2 regions of the Paenibacillus sp. GQ49 genome follow, and region 1 is predicted to be linked to the other one. Evidence: predicted binding sites of a transcription regulator. Region 1 holds the regulator's gene; the other holds the start of a gene.
What was found. The regulator Rex, encoded in region 1, represses fermentation and respiration genes when NADH is low (regulators of the CRP and FNR family bind a similar motif). The targets are predictions, from matches to a motif close to TTGTGAAATATTTCACAA.
Positions count from the first base shown of each region.

Region 1 (4,319 bases):
GGAGACGGTACAGAGCGAATCAGAGTCTTGTCTGGGAAGATCATGTCCATGGTTCCGCAAATGTTTCTACCATCGTGCCAAACATGAAGCAGGGTTGTCTGATATCGTAATCACCAATCACTCCAAATTATTTACGGATGTGAAAGCCGCGCATCAGCTGCTGCCAGCCTATGAGAGTCTTGTGATTGACGAGGCACATCATCTGGAGGATGTCGCTGGTAAACATCTTGGAATGCATATGAAATATTTCACCTTGGTTCATACGCTGACCCGTCTGTTTAAAGACAGTCGTAATGGACAGCTGCCTATGCTTCGTTCGCAGTTATCCGGGCATGAAAATTCGGTGCAATGGGGCTCCATGGTGGATCAGATGTTCCCGCTCGCTCTTGAAGTTAAGGAGCTGTGGGATCGTATGAGCGATGCCTTGTTTGGTCTGTTGCCTGAACGAAGTGATGCTTCACCGGGAGAGACGGGGCAATTTTCACTGCGTCTGAAAGCATCTCAGAAACCTGCAAAATGGCAGGAGTTGCAGGATCTGGAGAACCAGATCTATGTGACTCTGGGCGATTTGGTTCGCAAAGGGGACAAATTGCTGCTTGAGGTGAAAGAAGATCAGGATGATTATCAATCGGATAGTCTGATCACGGACATTACAGGACTGCTGAAAGATCTGACCACATTGAAGGAGAATCTACGTTTCTTCATGCGAATGGATGACGCCAAAACGGTGTACTGGATGGAAGCCAGCGGCCAGTTCCGCAGTAAATCTCTCCAGCTGTATGCCGTACCTGTAGATGTGAGTGCACAACTTAAGGATTTGTTTTTTGACAAAAAGAAAAGTGTTGTGCTTACATCGGCTACGCTCTCGGTAGATAAGTCATTCCAGTTCATGATTGAGCAGCTTGGCTTGCAGGAAGCTTCCGAGAATAATCGGCTGTTAACATCAATGCTGCCATCACCTTTCAACTATCGCGATCAGGCACTTCTGGTGATTCCGCGTGATTTCCCAAGTGTGAAGGGAAGTGTGGGTGATGCGCACTTTGTTAATATGCTGGTGCAATCACTTGCAGAGACGGCAATTGCTACGCGTGGACGCATGATGGTTCTGTTTACTTCATACAAGATGTTGCGACAGGTCTATGATCCGCTGAAGGAGGCGCTGTCTGGCAACGACATCTCGTTGCTTGGTCAAGGCGTTGATAGTGGAAGTCGTTCCAAATTGACTCGCAGGTTCCAAGATGCCAAAGCTACGGTACTTCTGGGCACAAGCAGCTTCTGGGAGGGTGTAGATATCCCGGGTGATGCGCTGACCTGTCTCGCTATTGTAAGATTGCCGTTCCAGCCACCGAATCATCCGTTGGTGGAAGCCAAGAGTGAGTTGCTTCAGGAACAGAAGAAAAATCCGTTTATGAAACTGTCCGTGCCTCAAGCGGTCATTCGTTTCAAGCAGGGATTTGGCCGATTGGTGCGTACAGCAAAGGATAGAGGCATTGTGATTGTATATGATACACGGGTGATTGAAGCGTATTATGGTAAATTCTTTTTATATTCATTACCTGGTCCCAAAATGGAGCATATGCTCACGGAGCAGATGGTTCCACGAATTACCGAGTGGTTGGAAAAACCTGCTAATGAACAAAAATAATGGTTTTTTGTTCGTTATATCATTGCATGACACTATTGTTTGGAGTTAAACTTTATTAGATATTCCCAGATCCGATTTAAGTAGTTGCACGCAAGAACTTATAACCTAAATTACAAGGAGCATTCTGTATAAAATGTCACGTTTATCTTTGAGTTTATACAGAATGCTCATCTTTTCATTTATTATTTTATCGTGGCCTTGGTAAGGGGGAGCAAGAATGAAATCGGATAAAATTTCGGAAGCGGTGGTACGACGTCTGCCTGTATACTTGCGTTATTTGAACGAGTTGCATCAGCGTGAGGTGGCTACTGTTTCTTCTCAAGAGCTTGGACAGAGGCTGGATCTGAATCCGGCGCAAATTCGTAAAGACCTGGCTTACTTCGGTGATTTTGGTCGTAAAGGGATCGGGTATGATGTATCCTATTTGATCGAGAAAATTCGTCACATTCTCAAGATTGATCAGCAAATTAATGTAGCTCTGGTAGGCGCGGGTAATCTAGGTCAAGCCTTGTCCAACTACAACGCATATCTGAAAGACAACATGAAGATTGTTGCTGTATTTGATGCATATGGACCGAAGATAGGTAGTCAAATCAACAGTTTGACGGTAAAACCAATGGATGAATTGACGGAAGCGGTTAAAACGGATAACATCCGCATCGGAATTATCACGGTTCCGGATACGGAAGCCCAAAATGTAGCCGATCAGCTTATTGAATCCGGAATCGAAGCGATCCTTAATTTTGCACCAACAATTCTAAAAACACCGCCGCATATCCGCATTCACCATGCTGACTTTACAACGGATCTGCTTAGTTTGGCCTATTACTTGGAGACTGGAAAGGACGACGAGGAAGATGACAACAAATAGATGGGTAATCCACAACGGCAAATTTGCCGTTAATGAAGGCACAACATGGAACGTGGTTCACGGATACATGGTTGTTGAGAATGACAAGATTGTGCATATTGGTGAGACATTGCCTGATGAAGACAAAAATTGTACCAAAGTGGATGGAAAAGGATTGTTCTTCCTGCCGGGTCTGATCAATACGCATGGTCATGCAGCAATGTCGTTGCTCAGAGGGCACGGAGACGATCTTGCGTTGCAAGTATGGTTGCAGGAAAAAATGTGGCCGATGGAAGCAAAAATGACTTCACAAGACGTATATTGGGGAACTTCGCTATCTGTGCTTGAAATGTTGAAAGGCGGAACTACAGCTTTCCTGGACATGTATGATCACATGGATCAAGTGGCCAAAGTTGTGGAGCAATCCGGCGTTAGAGCAGCACTGGCACGTGGTGTAATCGGGCTGTGCTCGGAAGAAGAGCAATTGCGGAAGCTGGAGGAGTCGGCAGCGTTTGCACGTGAGTGGAATGGACAGGCAGATGGTCGCATTACAACCGTAATCTCGCCACACGCCCCATATACATGCCCTCCTGACTACATAGAGAAGCTTGTACAGGTCGCGAATGACCTAAACCTTCCTCTTCATACACATATGTCTGAAACGCTTCGTGAAGTGGAGCAGAACGTGGCTGATTATGGACTGCGTCCTGTGGCACATCTCGAGAAACTGGGATTTTTCTCCCGTCCATCTCTGGTTGCACATGCGGTGCATCTGAATGACGAAGAGATTGAAATTTTGGCCCGTCATGATGTGGCTGTATCCCATAACCCGGGAAGTAACCTGAAACTCGCTTCCGGTGTTGCGCGGGTACCTGCATTGCTGAAAGCAGGAGTTACCGTGTCACTCGGAACAGACGGACCAGCAAGTAACAACAACCTGGATATGTTCGAGGAAATGAGACTGGCTGCATTGATCCACAAAGGTGTATCTGGTGACCCGACAGCAGTACCAGCAGGCGAAGCGTTACTACTCGGAACGTCATATGGTGCCAAATCCATCTTCTTGAACAATACCGGAGCGCTTCAGGTCGGCATGAAGGCTGATTTTATCGCCCTTGATATTGAACAGGCACATTTCTATCCACATACAGACCTGATCTCACATACGATCTACTCGGCTTCTGCCAAAGATGTTGAGCACGTATGGGTGGATGGAAAACAAGTGGTGAAACATGGCGAATGTCTGACGCTGGATGAAGAACGCATTTTGCGTGAGTCTCAATTGGCATTTGATGGTCTGCTTGCTCGTTAATTGCAGGACAGCATCATAGGGAAAGGAAGTTCGGCTTTTGAAGAAAAAAAAGAAGTGGATATGGATTTCGCTGCTTGCACTGGTTCTGATTCTGTTTGGACTTCAGCGTTATTACGTCTATGTCACGCAGGACCAGCGCAAGGAAGAAGCGCTCGCTATAGAGGCAGCACAGAAGCAACTGGGCATTACATCCTATGATGAATTGCGCAAGTACATCTGGGGAGACAAAGAAGGCTCTGACAACATCTACTGGACCCTGATCGGCAAAAATAAGGATAACCAGGATGTTATGGTCTGGGTTAAATTCGATGCAAACAATCAACCGGCTAAGGGTGCAAACGCTGTACACAGTGAGCTGCTGCAAAATGGTATGTCCGAAGCGCAGATACGCAATCGCTTTAGTTCTGAAGTTCCTGCCGGTGAGATTAAACGAATCATGCCCGGAGTTGTGAATGGAATATATGTGTGGCAAGTGTATTATAAAGACGGTACGCATAACCACTATCGCTTTT
Region 1 covers NZ_JCAXEL010000016.1:63,405-67,723, reverse strand. The annotation lists gene dinG (ATP-dependent DNA helicase DinG) at 1-1,645, shown strand, start outside; gene AC6CIF_RS23195 (redox-sensing transcriptional repressor Rex) at 1,863-2,516, shown strand; gene AC6CIF_RS23190 (amidohydrolase) at 2,503-3,807, shown strand; gene AC6CIF_RS23185 (DUF5590 domain-containing protein) at 3,845-4,319, shown strand, end outside.

Region 2 (4,319 bases), on a different contig from region 1:
CGATCTCGTCCTCGGGCATCGTTTCAACAGAGGTTGCTTTCTTATGACCACCGCAGCCTGTACCCATGAGTGAACCATACAATTCTTCGGTCATTTCGGTCTGCTGTTTAATCAGCTTCTGCAATTCGGCAGAATCCGTAATGTCACCAAAGAGCACGGCGCCGACCATTTTATTATCACGAAGCAGAATTTTTTTGTAGGTCCGTTTCCAGTCATCTTTGTGCGAAATGACGGTGTGCTCCGGACTGTCGATGAATTCACCAGTTGAAAAGACGTCCACACCCGAAATTTTCAATTTCGTAGATACTACAGAACCTTCATAAGGAGCCGTTTCAACCCCGCAGATATGTTTCGCCAGAATCATACCTTGCTCGAACAATGGGGCAACGAGGCCGTAACATACCCCGCGGTGCTCTGTACATTCCCCGACCGAGTACACATTCTCAAGTGAAGTCTGCATATAGTCATCCACGACAATACCCCGGTTGACTTCCATACCGCTTTCGCGGGCTACAGCCGTATTGGGTTTAATGCCTACAGCCATGACCACAAAATCAACATTCAGAACTGTATCATCTGCAAAACGTATCCCTTCAACCCGTTCGCCGCCCAGCAGTTCGGAAGTCTGTGCACCCATTTTGAACCGGATACCCTGACGTTCGAGTTCCGCCTTCAACATGGCTGAAGCTTGCGGATCAAGCTGACGCTCCATCAGATCCTGCATCAAGTGTACTACGGTAACTTCCATACCAAGCTGTACCAACCCTTTGGCAGCTTCAAGGCCTAGCAGTCCGCCTCCGATAACGGCTGCTCGTTTATACTGCTTAGCAGCTTCCAGCATGACATTGCAATCGGCGATATCGCGGAAACCGACAACACCTTCTTTGTCATGTCCAGGTACGGGGAGAATAAAGGAGTTAGAGCCTGTCGCAATGATGATTTTGTCATAAGGGAAGCGAGTTCCATCCTCCGTCACAACCTCATGGGTATCCGAATCAATTCGGGTTACGGTTGTTCCTGTATGGAGGGTAATACCATAATCCTGATACCAGTGGAGATCATTCAGGACAATGTCATCCAGTGTTTTGCTTCCTTCCAATACATAGGACAACATAATGCGGTTGTAGTTAGGGTAGGGCTCTGTGCCAAAAACAGTAATATCAAATCGCGTAGTTAATTTCAAAATTTGTTCTACGGTACTGATTCCTGCCATTCCGTTACCTATGATAACAAGTTTCTCTTTTTTTCCGTTCATGTGTGTATGCCTCCTTGGATAGACGCTGTACATTATCAACAATTTTAGTGGTTTATATTTGAAATTATACAAGTAGTTGACGACAGTTTATGTGATTTAATTCACTAATAAAGATAAAAGAGTCATAAATATAATAGTGTGAGCCCCATCACAGAAAGTGATATTTATTTTCATACAAATAAGAAATGCGAACTATTGTTCTTATTTTGTTTTCGTTGTAAAATCGGAAATGGGCCGTATTGTTCCCGATTTCTTCGAAAGGACGTTTTTGCATCATGATGGGAAGATCCCACCTTATTATCGGGACAGGTGTGTCACTTTCTGTTCTGCAGTTGGCCGGTATGCCGGTGACAGCGCCGGCAGTTACGGTTGCTCTGATTGGTTCGTTATTGCCTGACATTGATGAGCCAAATTCACTGCTGGTATCCAGAGCCTTGCCTAACAGTCTGATCAGGCTGTTACAGACGATTCTGTTGCCCACAGCTGTATTTGTGTACTTCTATGTTCATGCCAAACCATGGAACCTGTTGCTTGCGATCCTCATTGCGCTTGTGTCATTCCTGCCTTCGCGTTCGCTTCGCAAAGTGTTGATGTTTGCGATTGGACTGGGGCTGGTCTTTTATGGTCACGCGTTCGCACCGTGGAACTTGATTGCAGGCAGTTTGTTAATGCTCTGCACCACACTGACTCATAGGGGACTGACACATACCCTGTACGGAACCGCAATATGGGCGGGCTTGTTGTACAGCACGACCCAGCAGCAGGGACCGGAGATCTGGGTAGCGGGAGGAACTGCATATGCGATGCATCTGTTGGCCGATTCACTAACCAATCGTGGTATTCGTCCGTTACCACCACTCAAGTGGCGCATACGGGTGAATCTGATGAGTACAGGGACCAAGCGTGGGGCCGTTGTAGAGAATGTCTGCATTGTGCTTACTCTTGTTTTGGCCTGGATTGCATTCTCACCGCTATTTCTATAGCCATCCAAAAACGCCAGCCCGCATATTGTGGGCTGGCGTTTACAGGTATGCACTTCATAATCAATAAATCGTAATAACCTAGCCAGTTCAGGATTGAGAAGGAGAATCAGTCAGGTCATCAATATCGGAAGAACCAAATACAAATAAAACAACAAGAATGACAATGATCAGTAGTTCAGCGAACCCAGTTCCGTCAAAGTCAGACATCACTTCAACCTCATTTCTTGGCGTTAAGAATTGATTCTTTGTTGGAAAGCCCGTATAACATCATTCAACGTCATGTCCCCACCAATCTCATCCAGGAATTGCACCAGTTTGTCTTGATTCGATGGTGTAATATTTTGTAACGTTTTATATTGTCCGACCAGTTCAACGACCAGTGTAGCTTCTCGAAACAACGTGACCGCATCCACTCTTAACTTCCCACTGACCAGTAATGCTGCAACGATAAGTTCCAGATTTCTTCCTTTAAGGTTGCCATTGAGAAGGGTGTTTGCGGCATTTGTTTTTTTGGAGCCTTTATTCGATTTTCCATTCCTTCTCACTGCCATAACAGGTCCCCCGCTGCTTGGTGTTTAATTCATCTTCCGTTATTGTATCTTATGTGTAATTCCCTATAATGTTCTGCCTATTAATCTACGTGTCTAACTGATATCGTTGTGAATATAAAAAAAAGAGACCTCCCGATATGTTAGGAGGTCTCTTGTCAGCTATTACGCGTTATTAATTATGGTATTCATCGTTGTCCGATCCAGACCTTTGACCAGCTTCACAATCAGTTCTTTGGCTGCATCGTAGTCATCCGTGTGAATGATGGAAGATGAGGTATGGATATAACGTGCGCAGATACCAATAACTGTTGATGGTACACCAATGCCACTCAGGTGAACTTGACCTGCATCGGTACCACCTGGTGAGATGAAATACTGCATTTTGATCTGATTGGATGAAGCCGTATCTTGAACATATTCCACCATTCCGCGATGGGTGAACATACCCGGGTCAAAAATACGAAGCAATGCGCCTTCTCCGATATGTCCAAATGACTGTTTGTCACCTGTCATATCATTCGCCGCGCTACAGTCAAGTGCAAAGAAGATATCGGGCTGAATCAGATTGGCCGCCGTACGTGCACCACGAAGCCCCAGTTCTTCCTGAACCGTTGCACCAGCATAGAGTGTGTTAGGCAGTTTTTCCTTGTGAAGCGCTTCAACCAGTTCAAGTGCAAGTCCTACGCCGTAACGATTATCCCACGCTTTAGCCATAATTTTCTTAGGATTGGCCATAGGTGTGAATTCACAGATCGGCACGATCTGCATACCTGGGTGGATGCCCCAAGATTCTGCTTCCGCACGGTTGTCCGCCCCAATGTCGAGATACATGGTGTTCAGATCCACAGGTTTGTTCCGCTGGGACTCGTCCAGCAAGTGTGTAGGTGTAGAACCAACCACTCCGGTAATCCGACGATCAGGTGTGATGATTTCCAATCGTTGGGACAATACAGCCTGACTCCACCATCCACCCAGTGGACGGAACTTGATCATGCCTGTTTCCGTAATGCCCGTAGTCATGAAACCTACTTCATCGAAGTGTCCGGCTACCATAACTTTGGGACCGGATTCCTCCCCGCGTAATACTCCAAATAGACTCCCCAGGCGATCCTGGACGAACTCATCGGTATAAGCGGAAAGCTTATCTTTCATCCAGCCGCGAAGCTCACGTTCAAAACCGGATGCGGAAGGGAATTCCGTCAAAGTACGAAACATATCCATCGTTTTTTCATTCATGTGTCAACAACTCCTCTGTTGGTATGTATTTCAGGTCACAGTAGAACGGCTACCCGCCTGTTGTTATTTAACCACTGGTCACATTACAGTATGAACCTTGCGCAAGTGATTGTCCATGTTTATGTCACGTATTTAAGGCATATTTTGGGCGCTTACCGTGTCCAAGTTTCATGACTCTATCCGCTTTAGTCTTAGTCCTGATGACACTTTAATGAATATGAATATATGGAGGAGATGTCATCATTTTGTGATGTTCTTTATGTTCGATATTTGTTTGTCTGTTTCAGGAAGGAG
Region 2 covers NZ_JCAXEL010000002.1:525,372-529,690, reverse strand. The annotation lists gene nirB (nitrite reductase large subunit NirB) at 1-1,255, opposite strand, end outside; gene AC6CIF_RS07000 (metal-dependent hydrolase) at 1,531-2,238, shown strand; gene AC6CIF_RS06995 (twin-arginine translocase TatA/TatE family subunit) at 2,326-2,445, opposite strand; gene AC6CIF_RS06990 (hypothetical protein) at 2,469-2,789, opposite strand; gene AC6CIF_RS06985 (M42 family metallopeptidase) at 2,952-4,025, opposite strand.
Region 2: the regulator Rex is predicted to act here: its motif matches at 1,345-1,362, upstream of nirB (nitrite reductase large subunit NirB).